One region of the Shewanella sp. M16 genome, then DNA from elsewhere that is predicted to be linked to it. Evidence: predicted binding sites of a transcription regulator. Region 1 holds the regulator's gene; each other region holds the start of a gene.

What was found. The regulator MetJ, encoded in region 1, represses methionine synthesis genes. The targets are predictions, from matches to a motif close to TAGACGTCTAGACGTCTA.
Region 2: the regulator MetJ is predicted to act here: its motif matches at 2,590-2,607, upstream of metH (methionine synthase).
Region 3: the regulator MetJ is predicted to act here: its motif matches at 2,058-2,075, upstream of metK (methionine adenosyltransferase).
Region 4: the regulator MetJ is predicted to act here: its motif matches at 1,720-1,737, upstream of serA (phosphoglycerate dehydrogenase).

The regions. Positions count from the first base shown of each region.
Region 1 covers NZ_JAGTUL010000009.1:8,957-13,225, forward strand. Annotated here, with positions in the region: gene KFE26_RS07870 (4Fe-4S dicluster domain-containing protein) at 1-14, shown strand, start outside; gene nrfD (NrfD/PsrC family molybdoenzyme membrane anchor subunit) at 17-964, shown strand; gene KFE26_RS07880 (sulfite exporter TauE/SafE family protein) at 1,071-1,814, opposite strand; gene metJ (met regulon transcriptional regulator MetJ) at 1,949-2,263, opposite strand; gene metB (cystathionine gamma-synthase) at 2,476-3,639, shown strand; gene KFE26_RS07895 (bifunctional aspartate kinase/homoserine dehydrogenase II) at 3,651-4,269, shown strand, end outside.
Region 2 covers NZ_JAGTUL010000001.1:254,501-258,769, reverse strand. Annotated here, with positions in the region: gene metH (methionine synthase) at 1-2,465, opposite strand, end outside; gene KFE26_RS01160 (histidine phosphatase family protein) at 2,728-3,453, shown strand; cobalamin riboswitch at 3,675-3,868, shown strand; gene KFE26_RS01155 (ABC transporter ATP-binding protein) at 3,967-4,269, shown strand, end outside.
Region 3 covers NZ_JAGTUL010000004.1:167,670-171,938, forward strand. Annotated here, with positions in the region: partial or broken gene KFE26_RS04345 (transposase) at 1-145, opposite strand, end outside; gene KFE26_RS04350 (hypothetical protein) at 223-708, opposite strand; gene metK (methionine adenosyltransferase) at 864-2,015, opposite strand; gene tkt (transketolase) at 2,461-4,269, shown strand, end outside.
Region 4 covers NZ_JAGTUL010000014.1:98,922-103,190, forward strand. Annotated here, with positions in the region: gene KFE26_RS11435 (helix-turn-helix transcriptional regulator) at 2-667, opposite strand; gene KFE26_RS11440 (DUF2238 domain-containing protein) at 1,063-1,671, opposite strand; gene serA (phosphoglycerate dehydrogenase) at 1,826-3,055, shown strand; gene ygfZ (tRNA-modifying protein YgfZ) at 3,210-4,172, shown strand; gene KFE26_RS11455 (two-component system response regulator) at 4,261-4,269, opposite strand, start outside.

The DNA.
Region 1 (4,269 bases):
GAGGGGGGATTTGATTATGAACAATACTTGGGGCGACATGGCGCAATATGATCCTGTCACTTGGCACTGGGTCATCGCCGTTTACCTGTTTATGGCGGGGTTATCCGCGGGCAGTTTATTGATTGGCATTGGTTTACGCTGGGCGAATAAGGAACTCAGCGCGGGAGCTGAAAGCAGCATTCTTAAGGCGGCAGCCATTATTGGGCCTGTAGCAATTAGCTTAGGTCTAGCTTGTTTAGTGTTTGACTTAACCAAACCATTCCACTTTTGGTTGATCTTAATTCACTATAACTTCCAGTCTGTGATGGCAATCGGGGTGCTGGCGCTGCTGGCGTATTCTCCCTTGGCCTTTGCATACGCCATTATTGTGCTGCGGGATGACTTACCAAAATGGGGTTTGGGTTTCCTAACACCTATCGCTAAGTTACTTATGCCATTTCGAAAGCTGATTGAAGTATTGTTGTTTGTCCTCGCCATTGGCGTAGGGGCTTACACTGGCTTCTTAATTTCGGCGATGAATGCCTATCCTATGCTCAACACTGCGGTACTGCCTGCGCTGTTTTTAGTGTCGGGTTTGTCGGCGGGCGCTGCGGCAAATGCGGTACTGGCGTTGCTGATGTTTAAGACGGACAGCCACGACAAAACTTTAGTGAAGATGCACGGTTTAGAATTGCCTGTGATGGCGATTGAAATCCTGTTCCTGTTCATGTTGTTCTGCGCCTTGTACTTCAAGGGCGGCGCGGCGGCTGCGGCCTTAGCATCGTTAACTTCTGGGCTATGGGCAAGCGTGTTCTGGATAGGCGTTGTCGGTATCGGCTTTGGTATTCCATTGCTGTTTATGCTGCTACCCGCCGCGACTCGCCACACTAAGGGCGCGATGATCATGGTGGCTTGTGCGAGCTTAACGGGCGTACTCGCCTTAAGACACTTTATTGTGTACGCAGGGCAAAGCTATTTAAGCTGAGTGTAATCTAGCTTTACATATTGATAGATAAAGAAAAAGCACTGGCAATGTCAGTGCTTTTTTATTGTTTGAATTTTGAGAAGGTTTGCCAGTACAAGCGGGACGCTTATTGGGGTAATAACTCGATAACCGACTTCACCGTTAGCACTAAGGCGCTGATACTGCACAGGACTAACGTCGCCATCTTTGTCTTCTCTTTATCGACACGGCCCACTAATCGTCCTGCGACTAAGTAACCTAAAATCACTGAGGGGAGCAGCATCAACGACAGCCACAGATGTTTTAATTCTAATAAGCCAGTGATCGCTAAAATGACCAATGCAATCATGGAGCTAAAAATGAAGAAGGCCGACAGGGCAGCACGAAACTGCGAGGCATCTTTGCCTGCCAACAAAATCGCCATCGGCGGGCCACCAATCGCGGCGATATTGCCGAAGATCCCTGAAACCACACCCGCACTGAAGAGGGTTTTCTTATTCACTGGCAGGCTGAATTTATTCAGGCTGAGGATCACTGCGACAGTTACAATGGCGGCGATGGATAAACCCAGTATGGGTTGAGGCGCAAACAGCAATAAACTCGCGCCGATAAAACCACCGGGCACGCGGCCTATGAGCGCATATTGCAAGCCATTGAATTCTAAGTGACCGCGTTCACGCACTAAGGTCAGCAGGGCGATGGAGAAACCCATAGCAATAACAGGCGCAGGTACAAGTTGTGGATCGACGATATACAGCAAAGGACTGGCGACAACCGCAAGCCCAAACCCAATAAGACTTTGGGTTAAGGCGCCCAGAAACACGACCAGCGAGGCTAAGGCGAGTGTCTGTGGATCTATCATAGAAAACATAGGATTTCCTATATCCCAAACCAACTCAAGATGGTGAAATTTAAAGTTTGAAGTCGCTTGGGTATAAACAAAAAGGGATCGTTAACGATCCCTATTGATGAGCACTGTGATATGACTTTGAAAGCGACGAGTCGCTATTCCATGTCTTCCCACTCTATTCCCATTTGATCCATCAACAACTTGGCTTCGGCGGGAATGCTGTCTGGGTTATCTTTTGACAGATCTTCATCGTTGGGCAATGGCTGGCCAGTGTAGGCGTGCAAAAATGCCTCACACAACAGCTCGCTGTTGGTGGCGTGACGCAAATTATTGACCTGACGACGAGTACGTTCGTCCGTGAGGACCTTAAGCACTTTGAGCGGAATAGACACAGTAATTTTTTTTACTTGTTCATTCTTCTTGCCATGTTCAGCATAGGGGCTGATGTATTCCCCATTCCATTCAGTCATTGACTCACCTGTTATAACGCTAAATTCGGGGCAGATTTTAAACCCTTACAAAGAACAGTCAAATTATTGCTACTATTTCTTTGTGATTGCAAACAGATTTCTTTATGTTCAGACGTCTAAACGTCTTCACGCCTATTGACGATGGCGTTGGGCTTAGGTACATTTAGACGTCCAGACATCTCTATCAGTCTATCGAATTTAGGAGTCCACCCATGGCAGAGCGTCAATTAGCCACACTGGCAGTGCGTCAGGGTATCGAAAGCGATACTCAATATGGCGCAGTTGTGCCACCGATTTATTTGTCGACTAATTACGCCTTCGATGGTCATAAAAATCCCCGCGAATTCGATTACAGTCGTTCAGGCAACCCAACGCGCTGCATTTTAGGCGAAGCATTAGCCCAATTAGAAAAGGGCGCCACTGGCATAGTGACGTGCACTGGCATGGCGGCCATCACCTTAGTGACGACTTTGCTCGGCCCCGATGACCTATTGGTTGTGCCCCATGATTGCTATGGCGGTTCCTACCGTTTATTTACCAACTTGGCGAAGAAAGGCCAGTTTAAGCTCATTGTGGTCGACCAAACCGACAGCCAAGCGTTAGCCGCCGCCATTGCCCAGAATCCTAAGATGGTGTGGCTCGAAACCCCATCGAACCCGTTATTGCGTGTGGTGGATATCGAAGCCATTGCTAAGGTGAGCCATGAGGTCGGCGCGCTGGTGGTGGTTGATAACACCTTTTTATCGCCGATATTGCAACAACCCCTATTGTTAGGCGCGGATATCGTTATCCACTCCACCACTAAATATATCAATGGTCACAGCGATGTGGTCGGCGGCGCAGTGGTCGCCAAAGACGCGCAAATCGGCGAAAGCTTACATTGGTGGTCGAACACTCTAGGCTTAACGGGGTCAGCCTTCGACAGTTATCTGACCCTGCGCGGCCTGCGTACCTTAGCGGTGCGTATTCGCGAGCATCAAACCAATGCCCAGCGTATTATTGAGGTATTAACCCAAAGCCCTGTGGTGAGTAAAGTCTATTACCCAGGGCTTGCGGATCACCCAGGCCACGCCATTGCGGCCAAGCAACAACAGGGCTTTGGCGCTATGCTGAGTTTTGAACTCAAAGGCGGCGAGGCCGAAGTGGTGGCCTTTTTAGGTGCACTCAGCTTATTTAGCGTGGCGGAAAGTTTAGGTGGCGTCGAAAGTTTAGTGGCAGTGCCCGCCACTATGACCCACAGAGCCATGGAGCCGCAGGCGCGCTTCGAGGCTGGTATTAAGGACACCCTATTGCGTCTATCGGTGGGTATTGAAGATGCCGCCGATTTAGTTGCAGATATTCAAGCAGGATTAGCCGCCGTTGCGGCTTGTCAGTAGAGGAATAATAGATGGCACGTTGTCACTTACATAAATTTGGTGGCTCCAGTTTAGCGGATGCCGATTGTTATCGTCGAGTCGCCCATATCCTGTTAACCCACGGTCATAGTGATGATCTTGTGGTGGTCTCTGCGGCGGGTAAAAGCACGAATTTCCTGTATAAATTATTAGCGCTGCGTGATGCGGGTCAGCTATGGCAAGAAGAGTTACAAGTGCTGATCAGCTACCAACAGGGGTTGATTGAGCAGTTGTTGTCGAATGAACAAGCCCGCGATCTGCGTGAGCGTTTGGCCACGGATAAAGCGCAACTCATCAGCTTGTTGTCCTTAGACGAGCGCAACGAATACCAAATCAACCATGTGGTGAGCTTTGGCGAACGTTGGTCGGCACGTTTAATGGCGGCGCTACTGCGCGAATCTGGCGTGGCGGCAAGCCATGTGGATGCCTGTTCAATTTTAGTGGCCGATGAAGCCGCTGTGCCACAAATTCGGGTACAAGAATCCCGCGCTAAAGTACAAGCCCTATTAGCCGCGCATCCCAATGAACGCTTAGTGATCACAGGTTTTATCTGCGCTAACGAGCGTGGCGATACCCTATTACTTGGCCGTAATGGTTCAGATTTTAGCGCCA
Region 2 (4,269 bases), on a different contig from region 1:
ATGAGGCCCGACATGCCGATGATATCGATATTGTGTTCTTTCACGGCGTCGAGAATTCGCTCCACCGACACCATCACACCTAAATCGAATACCTCAAAACCGTTACAGGCGAGCACCACGCCGACGATATTCTTGCCGATATCGTGCACGTCACCTTTTACTGTCACCATCAAAATCTTGCCGTTAGATTGGCCTTCGACCTTTTCTAGCTCGATATAGGGGTTTAAGTAAGCCACGGCTTTTTTCATTACCCGCGCCGATTTCACCACCTGCGGCAGGAACATCTTGCCCGAGCCGAACAAGTCGCCGACCACGTTCATGCCGTCCATCAAGGCGCCTTCAATCACATCCAGTGGACGTTTCGCTTCTTGGCGAGCGGCTTCGGTATCTTCATCGATAAATTCGGTAATGCCTTTGACGAGCGCATGGGATAAGCGTTGGCTCACCGGCCAGCTGCGCCATTCTAAATCTTCTTTCTTGCCCACCTGCGCGCTATCACCGCGGAATTTTTCCGCGATTTCAAGTAACTGCTCAGTATTGCTTGAGCCTTCCACTGAGCAGGGCAAGTTAAGCACCACGTTTTCGACCCGCACTTTAAGCTCAGGATCGATATCGTCGTAAATGGCTAACTGACCCGCGTTGACAATGCCCATGTCCATGCCGACTTTGATGGCGTGGTACAGGAATACCGCGTGAATTGCTTCGCGCACTGGGTTGTTACCGCGGAACGAGAACGACACGTTCGACACGCCGCCCGAAATCATCGCGTGGGGCAGGGTGGCTTTAATCGCTTTAATGGCATCAATAAAATCGACGGCATAGTTGTCGTGTTCATCGATACCCGTGGCAATCGCAAAGATATTCGGGTCGAAGATGATGTCTTCGGGCGGAAAGCCGACCTTATCGACCAGCACCCGATAGGCGCGGGTACAGATTTCGATTTTACGCGCTTTAGTGTCGGCCTGACCTTGCTCGTCGAATGCCATGATAATGGCCGCCGCGCCGTAGCGTTTCACTAAGGTGGCTTGCTCGATAAACTTGGCTTCGCCTTCTTTGAGGGAAATAGAGTTAACTATGCCCTTGCCTTGAATACATTTGAGGCCAGCTTCGATGACTTCCCACTTGGAGGAGTCGATCATAATAGGTACGCGGCTGATGTCGGGCTCAGAGGCAATCAAGTTTAAAAACTTGTGCATGATCTCGGCGCCATCGAGCATGCCTTCGTCCATGTTGATGTCGATGATTTGCGCGCCGCTTTCAACCTGCTCGCGGGCGACATCGAGCGCCTGCTCAAACTTGCCTTCTTTGATCAACTTTAAAAACTTGGCTGAACCTGTAACGTTGGTGCGCTCACCCACGTTAACGAACAGGGATTGGGCGTCGATAGTCAGTGGTTCCAAACCTGCCAAGCGGCAAGCGACTGGAATGTCCGGCAAAATACGTGGATCGTGACGGCTCACCGCTTCGCGGATCACGCGGATATGTTCAGGCGTACTACCACAACAACCACCGATAATATTGAGCATGCCTTCGCGCGCCCAATCTTCGATCACGTTCGCCATGTCCTCTGGGGTTTCATCGTAACCGCCAAACTCGTTCGGCAGGCCTGCATTCGGATGCGCCGACACATAACACTCACTGATGCGGGATAATTCTTCCACATAGGGGCGCAATTCTTTTGGCCCAAGTGCACAGTTAAGACCGATAGATAAGGGCTTGATATGGCGAAGGGAATTGTAAAAGGCTTCGGTCGTTTGGCCTGTCAGTGTGCGGCCAGAGGCATCGGTAATGGTGCCCGAAATCATGATCGGCAATCTGTCTTTAGAATGCTGACCGAATAAGTCATCGAATACGGATTCAATCGCAAACAGCGCGGCTTTGGCGTTTAAGGTATCGAATATGGTCTCGACCATAATGATATCCGCGCCGCCCTCAATCAGCGCCTTAGTGGATTCTTTGTAAGCAGTCACTAACTCATCGAAGCTGACGTTGCGGTAGCCTGGGTCGTTCACATCAGGGCTAATCGAACACGTACGGTTAGTGGGGCCTAACACACCGGCGACGTAGCGTGGAATGCCTGTGGCAGCAAAGGCTTCATCACAGGCTTCACGGGCGAGGCGCGCGCCGACTAAGTTAATTTCGGCGGACAGCGACTGCATGTCGTAGTCGGCCATGGCGATGGTGGTGGCGTTAAAGGTGTTGGTTTCAATGATGTCTGCACCGGCGTTTAAGTAGTCGGTGTGAATTTGTTTGATGATGTGAGGCTGTGACAACACCAAGAGGTCGTTGTTACCTTTGACATCTGTGTGCCAATTTTTAAAGCGTTCGCCGCGATAGTCCTCTTCTTCCAGCTTGTAGCCTTGGATCATAGTGCCCATGGCACCGTCTAAGATCAGAATGCGCTCTGCAAGCTGTTTGCGTATGTCTGCCAATATCTGGCCGGCTTTGGTAGAGGGTATCGTCATAAATAATTACCTTAAATACAGCTAAGTTAAGTCCAAAAATCGGCCATTGTTATGCTAAGTGCATTTTATTGTCGTCAGCCGACATTTTTTTAATACTTGTTCTTAAAAATTTGTTTTGGACATTTAAACGTATAGACGTCCATAATACGCGACTTATGATTGTCAGGGCAAGATGAAAGTCAAAGGCATTAGGAGCGAGAATCGAGAATTTAGGCCCTTGGCTTGAGTTCCTAGCATCTAGTCCCTAACTAAAAAGGCATATATGAAACAAGTTCGATTGTTATTGTTACGCCACGGTGAGTGTGAAGGCGGCGCTATTTTGCGGGGTCGTGTGGATGTGCCTTTAAGCAAAAAGGGTTGGCAACAAATGTCGGCAGCAGTTGAGTCACAGGCCAGCGTGTGCAGTGCGATTTACAGCTCGACTTCACGCCGCTGCGCCGATTTTGCCCACGCTTTTGCCGCCGAGCTGCACTCGACGGCGGCACGGATATCTGAGTCAAGGCCATTGCAGGCACAGTGTTTGTCGGGTTTACAGGAAATTGATTTTGGTGATTGGGATGGTTGTCGGCTCGATGAACTGTATCAACAAGAGGGCGAACACTTAGCGGCGTATTGGCAAGACCCTTGGCAAACTCCGCCACCCAATGGTGAAACTATGGCAAGTTTTGAGTCGCGGGTGAATGGGACGATTGACCAGATACTCGCCGCTGAGTTTGAACGATTGACCCTTGACTCACATAAAATGGGTAATGAAAACAGTACCGTTAATGAAAACGCTGACAATATGCCAGCCACTCAAGTGTGGGTCGTGAGCCACGGCGGGGTGATCCGTCACTTAATGGCGCGTGCCCTAGGGGTTGAACGGGCGGTGGGGTTTTATAGTCAACTCGATTTACCCGTGGCGGCCGTGGTGACTATTAATGTGCTGCAAGATGAACAGGGTGCCTGCTATTGGCGTTTAGATTGGCCGAGTGGGCGCAGGTGTTGAGGCCTTATTTCACGACCTAGGCGATATGGTGTAGGCGTGATTGTTTGGCGAGAATAAGCTGACATGAAAATATTCTGATTTAAACAGCATTGCCTAATGGGATAGATGTAGGATAATGCTTTTCCCTGACGTTTGAACGAGATAGCGTATTACATGCGCAATGAGTGATAACGTCGCAGAAATAGGTGTTGGGAATAGACTCTCTTTGTTCGAATCGCTCCGTTGTTTTAATTCACAGTGGCGTTGTTAACAAAGAGCATATCAACCCAAACATAATAGGGAATCGGGGAGCTGCTCGTCAGTCAGCCCGAACTGTGCCCGCAACTGTGAGTAGTTTAAAGAAGCGCCTAGATTCTAGAGCCTAGCTCCTTCTTTTCTACAAGTCAGGAGACCTGCCTATTTCTGTTATCGCTGCGTGCAGCCTTAGTTCTCGAGCGGGTGACTCGAGGGAGCAGATGACAATATGCACAACCTTTTTTATACAGGTTTGGACTCGATAGGAGCGCCGCTTAGGTGAAACTTTCCGCAATCCAAACTAACAGCCCCGTGAATGACAGTGACACTAACCCATCATTGGGCCCGTCAGTCGCGCTCAATGTGAGTCATTTGAGCTGGTGTATCGATGGCAAAACCATACTTTCCGATATTAACTTTACGCTGCCAACGGGGCAGATGCTGGGGCTGATTGGCCCTAACGGTGCGGGCAAGTCTAGCTTGTTGCGCTGTTTGTATCGGTTTGTTCGCCCGACTCAGGGCAAAATTACCCTTTTTGATCAAGATATTGAGCGCTTGTCGCCCAAGGCGTTTGCCTGTCGC
Region 3 (4,269 bases), on a different contig from region 1:
CTTGCTAAGGGGGGCCTGCTAGAAGGCGGTAAAGAATGCCTTCGAATGTTTGTCTATGTTCAGGTTTATCATAAACACGGCCTGTGCTTTTCATTAAATGAAATAGTGTTTCCCAGCGTGCATTGGTTAGCATCAGTATTGGCATGCTGTCTAAAAATCATCCTCGAAAGCTCAATAGACCCTAGATGAAGTCAGAAAAATTAAAGGTGCTAGCGTATAAGGCTACAGAATGAGCCATTGTCCGTTTGGATAAGTACCAATATAACCAAAGGGGATTCTTCCACAGAGATACCAAGATAGGCGTTCACTCGTAAAGGCTGAAAGTTTAACGTCAGCTAGTAGCAGTGTTGCGAGCGTATTAGCGTCATCGGATGTCAGCGCGCATATTTCTGCAACGGGAATAATTTTCCAAGTGGCGAGGTAAGCTGACTTAGAAATTTCATCGACTTCGCTGTCAGAAATCCAAGCATGCACATCATTTACTACTGCCTTTGTTTTTAACGAATTAGCCAAGTCATGATCTGTTACACACAGGCTTTCATATTGGATTTCGTAAGGTGTTTCAAAAAAGGCTTCAGGATCGGATTCAAGAAAAGCGGCGATCTCCTCTAATGTACCGTATGTCTTTGCTGTTTCCTCTGGCTGACCTACGTTGGCTGCCCACGCACAAGATTGAAGTTGCTGTAATAAGATGGCGTTATCGGTCATGGGGTCTGTGCACTCTAATGGTCTATGTATATGCTGCTTTTTATCTTGCCATATTTGTCTTAGCACTATTAATCTAACCAAATGTCAGGCATAAAAAAACCGCTGGGTAGCGGTTTTTTATGGGTCTTAAGTGTAAAAATTGAAATGAATTAAGACTATAGACCCGCGTCAGCGCGCAATATTTCGGCTTTATCAGTTGCTTCCCATGGGAATTCGCTGCGACCAAAGTGGCCATAAGCGGCGGTCGCTTGATAAATTGGACGTGCTAAATCTAGCATGGCCGTTAAACCGTATGGGCGCAGTTCAAAGTGTTGACGTACTAACTTGATCAGCACTTCTTCAGATACTTTACCGGTACCGAAGGTCTCGATGCTGATAGAGGTCGGCTCTGCCACACCAATTGCGTAAGACACTTGGATTTCACAGCGATCAGCAAGACCTGCTGCAACGATGTTTTTTGCCACATAACGGGCAGCATATGCCGCGCTACGATCCACTTTTGATGGATCTTTACCAGAGAATGCGCCACCACCATGACGGGCCATGCCGCCGTAGGTGTCAACGATGATCTTACGACCCGTTAAGCCGCAATCGCCTACTGGACCACCGATAACAAAACGGCCAGTTGGGTTGATAAAGAACTTAGTATCTTTGTTTAACCATTGAGCCGGTAATACTGGCTTGATAATGGTTTCCATCACGCCTTCAATTAAGTCGGCTTGTGAAACGTCATCTCTGTGTTGAGTCGATAACACAACTGCATCGATACCGACAATTTTGCCATCATCATAGGCAAAAGTGACTTGGCTTTTCGCATCTGGGCGTAACCAAGGTAGCGTGCCATTTTTACGCACTTCAGACTGACGTTTCACTAATGCGTGAGCGTAGGTGATAGGTGCAGGCATCAGAATGTCGGTTTCGTTGTTGGCATAGCCAAACATTAACCCTTGATCGCCAGCGCCTTGCTCTGCAGGGTCAGCGCGGTCTACACCTTGATTGATGTCGGGTGATTGCTTACCAATGGCGTTTAATACCGCGCAAGAATCGGCGTCAAACCCCATATCTGAATGGGTATAACCAATTTCACGCACCGTTTTACGGGTGATTTCTTCAATATCAACCCAGGCAGAGGTAGTGACTTCACCACCCACTAATACCATGCCGGTTTTGACATAAGTTTCACACGCTACGCGTGCTTTTGGATCTTGAGCCAGAATTGCATCTAGCACAGCATCAGAAATCTGATCTGCAATCTTATCGGGATGACCTTCTGAGACCGACTCAGAAGTAAACAAGTGCTTTGCCATAGTAGGAAAATCTCGTCGTTAGCATTCAAACGTGTAGAAGCATCTACATCTAGACGGCTATTTTAGTTTAAATCCGATTGCCGATCACCCCCGATAATAAAAAATCCTCTCAGATTGTGACCTGAAAACGACTACGCTCAGTCATAAATAGGTTATTTTTCTTATATTTCATGGTATTAAGTTTGCTATGTTTTTGAGAAATTTATTTCTCCATTACAAGTGATCCTTGCTATGCCCTCTTAAGTAAACGCCAGTAGAGTGACTGGCTTGTTTCTGCGACTTGTATACCCAAGCGACCTGAATCCTGCATCTTCAAGTTGTTTGGGTATATATTCGGCCATCTTTTGCTGAGTGAATGGTAATTTTAGTTTGCGTCACACTGGCATGTAGGGGAAAATATGCATCCAAATTGCCCGCTAGACCCCACAAACAAGCAGGAGAGAGCATGTCTTCCCGTAAAGTACTCGCAAACGCAATCCGTGCGTTAAGTATGGATGCAGTTCAAAAAGCAAATTCAGGCCATCCCGGCGCCCCAATGGGTATGGCAGATATTGCTGAAGTGCTGTGGAATGATTTCCTTAAGCACAACCCGAACAATCCGAAATGGGTAGATAGAGATCGTTTTATCCTCTCCAACGGTCACGGTTCAATGCTGATCTACTCTTTACTTCACCTGACAGGTTATGAATTACCAATTGAAGAGCTAAAACAGTTCCGTCAATTGCATTCTAAAACCCCGGGTCACCCAGAATACGGTTACACCCCAGGTGTTGAAACCACAACGGGTCCACTCGGTGCGGGCATCAGCAACGCTGTCGGTATGGCGATTGCTGAGAAAACCTTAGCGGCACAGTTTAACCGTGATGGTCACGATATCGTTGATCACTACACTTACTGCTTCCTCGGCGATGGCTGTTTGATGGAAGGTATTTCCCACGAAGCCTGTTCATTAGCCGGTACTTTAGGTTTAGGTAAACTGGTCGCATTTTGGGATGACAACGGTATTTCTATCGATGGCCATGTTGAAGGCTGGTTCACCGATGATACGCCAAAACGTTTTGAAGCTTACGGCTGGCATGTGATTGCCGGTGTTGACGGTCACGATAGTGCGGCAATCCGTGCTGCTATCGAAGCGGCGAAAGCCGTTACCGATAAACCAACAATGATTTGCTGCAAAACCATTATCGGTTTTGGTTCACCTAACAAATCTGGCAGCCACGATTGTCACGGCGCGCCACTAGGCGATGCGGAAATCGCAGCCGCCCGTGAATTCCTTGGCTGGCCACATGCACCATTTGAAATCCCAAGTGATGTTTATGCCGGTTGGGATGCCAAAGAAGCCGGTGCGGCCCGTGAAGCAGCGTGGAACGAGAAGTTTGCAGCATATCGCGCTGCTCACCCAGAACTGGCTGCTGAATATGAGCGTCGCGTTCTGAAAGGTGAATTACCGGCTGATTTCGAAGAAAAAGCGCAGGCATTCGTACAAGCATCACAGGACAAAGCCGAAGGCATTGCGAGCCGTAAAGCCTCACAAAATGCTATCGGTGCATTTGGCGCTATGTTGCCTGAACTGTTAGGCGGCTCTGCTGACTTAGCGGGTTCTAACTTGACACTGTGGTCAGGTTCTAAAGGTATTCAAGACGATCCAGCCGGTAACTACATTTACTACGGCGTGCGTGAATTCGGCATGAGTGGCATTATGAACGGTGCTTCGCTGCATGGTGGTTTCATCAATTACGGCGCAACGTTCATGATGTTCATGGAATATGCTCGTAACGCAGTACGTATGTCGGCGCTGATGGGCATTCAAAACATCTTCGTTTATACCCATGACTCTATCGGTCAAGGTGAAGATGGTCCAACGCATCAGCCAGTTGAGCAATTAGCTAACCTGCGTATGACGCCAAATATGGCCGTATGGCGTCCATGTGATGCGGCAGAAACGGCAGTTTCTTGGAAAGCTGCGATTGAGCGCCGTAATGCACCTACGTCACTGATCTTCAGCCGTCAAAACCTGAAAGCGCAAGCGCGTACCGCTGAGCAATTAGCCAACGTGGCTAAAGGTGCTTATGTACTGCAAGACTGTGCGGGTACACCAGAACTGATCCTGATCGCAACTGGTAGCGAAGTACAATTGGCAATGGATGCAGCCGCTGCACTGACTGAGCAAGGTAAACACGTTCGCGTAGTTTCTATGCCATCGACAACTGAGTTCGATAAGCAAGATGCTGCTTATAAAGAATCTGTATTACCA
Region 4 (4,269 bases), on a different contig from region 1:
ACTAACTGCACAGCTCAAAGTGAGTTTGATAGGTTTGCGCCCAACGTAAAAGCTCAACCCGATTACGAGACTGGGTCTTGCGGAAAATAGAAGAAATATGCGCCTTCACTGTATGTTCGCTGATACATAACCTATGAGCGATTTCTTTATTCCTCGCACCACTCGATACGAATTGAATGATAGTGCGTTCACGGGATGTCAGCATCTGCAGCATAGCCACAGTATCAGAGGGCATTTCATTATTACCTTCTAACTTTTGTACGACACGGCGAAACATTTTGCTTAGCAAAGTTCTATCGTACCAAAGTTCCTCTGCCACCATTTTACGTAAACCCGTTAACATCAGATCCATACGTTGATCGGCAAATAAAATACCTCGAATGCCGAGCAACATTGCAGATTCTTGGTCTAAGGAGTCTCGCTCAACTTGATACAGCGCCACAGGAAAATGTGACACTAATCGCGAAGCTAACAGAGGTATCCCTTTGTTATCTAATGCAGAACCTTTTTGGGTGATCAGATAAAAACTACGGCGACTCTTGTCTAAATCCAGTTCTGCCGCATGCTTTACTATACGCGTTTTCAAACCTATGGATTCAGCGAGTAACGCTAAATGACATGGCGCGGCCATTTGGTGTAAAAAAACCAATTCATTAATTGTGCTCAATGACTCTCCTCCCTGAAAAGTATTCTCTATTGCAAAATGGTATGTTTGACTCGTCTTTTTAGTTAGATGTTTTCAACATTCCATTAACCTAGTTAATTCTGACTAGTTAACGATTGAAAAACATCACCCAAATGTACTATTCCCTATTTAATGCTAGTAGGTTCGACTAACTCACCACAATAAAATGGAATAACAGTCAAAAATACCGTTTTACTTGGCCAACGCCCAGCACCTAATACTTTCCAACTATGACGTTATAAACCCAAAGTTGCAACACAAAGAAAACACAATAACAACACTAAAGTATGACAACTCAATGTCATCACACTCACACCATATATTTCAGGGAAGAAAGTCTTACAACTCGAACAGAGAGCATCACCCACTTTTAGCCGCTAAATCCTCTGCTTGAGTCTCGCGATTTGTTTATCTTGAAAACGAGACAGTAAAGCTAACGCGACAATTGCACCAATGAGGGCAAGAAACATGTCAGATTGGGTATCCCATACATAGCCTTGAGTCCCTAAAAAGGCTTCAGCCCCTTCGCCAGTTGCCACGGCAACCCACCATTCGATCAGTTCATAAAACGCCGAAAAAGCGAGTACAAAACAAGTGGCAAGAAACGCACACCAAGCCCCAGGTTTAACAGCTTGATTACGCAACATAATTTCACGGGCGAGCATGGCTGGGATAAAACCTTGCGCAAAATGACCCACTTTATCGTAATTATTACGTTCTGAACCCATCCAATCGGCAATCGTGTCGAATAACGGCACTTCAGCGTAAGTATAATGAGCGCCTACAAACAACACACAGCAGTGTATTAAGACGAGAAAATACACTAAAGGTGTCAGTGGAAAACGTTTGCGAGTAAAGAATAAAATCGGTACAGCAATCAATGCAGGCAAGGCTTCGAGCCACCACGTGAAAGGATCTGCGGGTTTTATCGCCGACCACACCAAAACTGAGAGGTAAATACCGCACCATGCGATTTTGTTATTCAATGTTTCTTCCTCTTATGCGATATTGTTCTAAATTTAGAATATTAACTTTAGCCATCTAGCCCTCCACACTGAGCAAAAAAAGTGTTACTTTGGTGGGTGAAGGTTGTGAGCATATCATAAGAAACATTTCTATTAATTAGAGGGTACCCATATCATGGCGAAACATTCGCTGGACAAGGATAAGATCAAGATCCTGCTGTTGGAAGGCGTCCACCAATCTGCGGTCGATGTATTTGAACGTGCGGGATACACCAATATCGAATACCACAAAGCTTCCTTAAGCGATGAAGCCTTACTTGAGTCCATTAAAGATGCGCATTTTGTGGGACTTCGTTCGCGTACCCAATTAACTGCTGAGGTGCTGAAACGTGCCGAGAAGTTAATCGCGATAGGATGTTTCTGTATTGGAACCAACCAAGTCGACCTTGCCACCGCCGAATCCCTTGGTATCCCAGTATTTAACGCTCCCTTCTCAAACACTCGCAGTGTTGCAGAACTCGTGATTGGCGAAATCATTATGTTGATGCGGGGTATCCCTGAACGCAACGCTATCGCTCACCGTGGCGGCTGGATGAAAACCGCAGCTGGCAGCTATGAAGTGCGTGGTAAAACCTTAGGTGTGATTGGTTACGGCCATATTGGTACTCAGCTTGGCATTCTGGCGGAAACCTTAGGTATGCGCGTCGTGTTCTTCGATATCGAAGACAAACTGCCACTAGGTAACGCACAACAAGTCCATTCGTTGGAACTCCTATTAGCACAAGCTGATGTAGTAAGCTTACATGTCCCTGAAACTCCACAAACAAAAGACATGATAGGCGCTGCCGAGTTTGCAGCAATGAAAAAGGGCAGCATCTTTATCAACGCATCACGCGGTACTGTAGTCGATATTGAAGCTTTAACCGTTGCGTTAAAAGAACGTCACCTCGCAGGTGCAGCAATCGATGTATTCCCCGTTGAACCACAATCGAATGACGATGAATTTATCAGTCCTCTACGCGGTTTAGACAATGTTCTACTCACGCCGCATGTGGGCGGTAGCACGGCCGAAGCCCAAGAAAACATTGGTATCGAAGTCGCGGGTAAGCTCGCTAAATACTCAGACAACGGCTCAACCGTTTCTGCGGTTAACTTCCCTGAAGTGTCATTACCAACACATAAAGGCACCTCGCGCTTGCTGCATATTCACCAAAACCGTCCGGGCGTGTTGATCAAGATCAACCAAGCCTTCTCGGAAAAAGGCATCAACATCGCCGCCCAATATTTGCAGACCACCGCAGAAATTGGTTATGTCGTGATGGAAGTAGACACAACTCAAGCGGAAGAAGCCTTAGTTGAACTCAAAGCCATTGAAGGTACATTGCGTACTCGCGTGCTGTTTTAAACTTTAAACTCCACTCGCTTTAAGCCTATCGACTAAAGCACACATATTAAGGCGCACAGATCATTCACAGATATGTGCGCCTTATGCTTTTGAGCCAACTGGAATTCCGTTACAATCTAGCCTCTCACATCGTCTTCATTTTCAGGATCTCGCTATGACTATTTCAGTTTCTACGCCCCATTGGGATCTGGACGCTACCTTGCCTCCACTTATGCTTGCCAACTTATCTCATTTGGGCCTCATCAAAGTCGTTGGAGAACAAGGCCGCAGTTTTATCCATGGCCAAGTGACCACAGACATCAGCTCATTGGCCACAGATCAATGGCGCTGGGGCGCCCATTGCGATCCTAAAGGTAAAATGCTGGCCAGTTTCAGAACCTTTGCCATTCAAGATGCACTCTTTATGTTGATGCCAAAGGATGCCATCGAAGTCGATTTACCCCAGTTACAAAAATATGCCGTTTTTAGTAAAGCCACCCTAAGCAATGCATCCGCTGAGTGGACTCTGCTCGGGGTTGCCGGTGAACAGGCAAGCCAATTCGTGAACAAACATTTTGGTGACATTCAGCAAGAGCTCACACTCATTGAAAATGGTGCGATTTTAAAAGACGCTGAACGTTTTATTTTAGTATTAACACCAGATGCCGCAGCGGCTTTAGTTGCGCAATCGGAACTGAGTGTATTTGACGCCAGTGCATGGCAAGCGTTAGAGATTGCAGCAGGTTACCCCAACCTTGCCGCCAGCCATGCCAGTCAGTACGTACCGCAGATGTGTAATCTACAAGCGGTTAACGGTATCAGCTTCAATAAGGGCTGTTACATGGGACAAGAAACCATAGCGCGAATGAAATATCGCGGTGGTAATAAACGCGCCCTGTATATTTTGCGCGGTCACACCAATCTTCAAATCAACCTAGCATCAGGCCTTGAAATCGCGATGGAAGACAGTTTTCGCCGTGGCGGTCAAATCATTGAGTTTGTACAGCGCGGCAACCAAGTCTTGTTAACCGCCGTACTTCCTAATGACACGGCTAATGATACTCAACTACGTTTTGCCGACGATGAACAATCACATTTAACGATCCAAGCCCTACCCTACTCATTAGATGAAGCGTAATGCTTTGATTTAATATGATTAATATAAAATATTGAAGCAGAATAAAGGCGCCAATGGCGCCTTTATCTTAGTCAATGCACTTCGAGCATCAATTTTC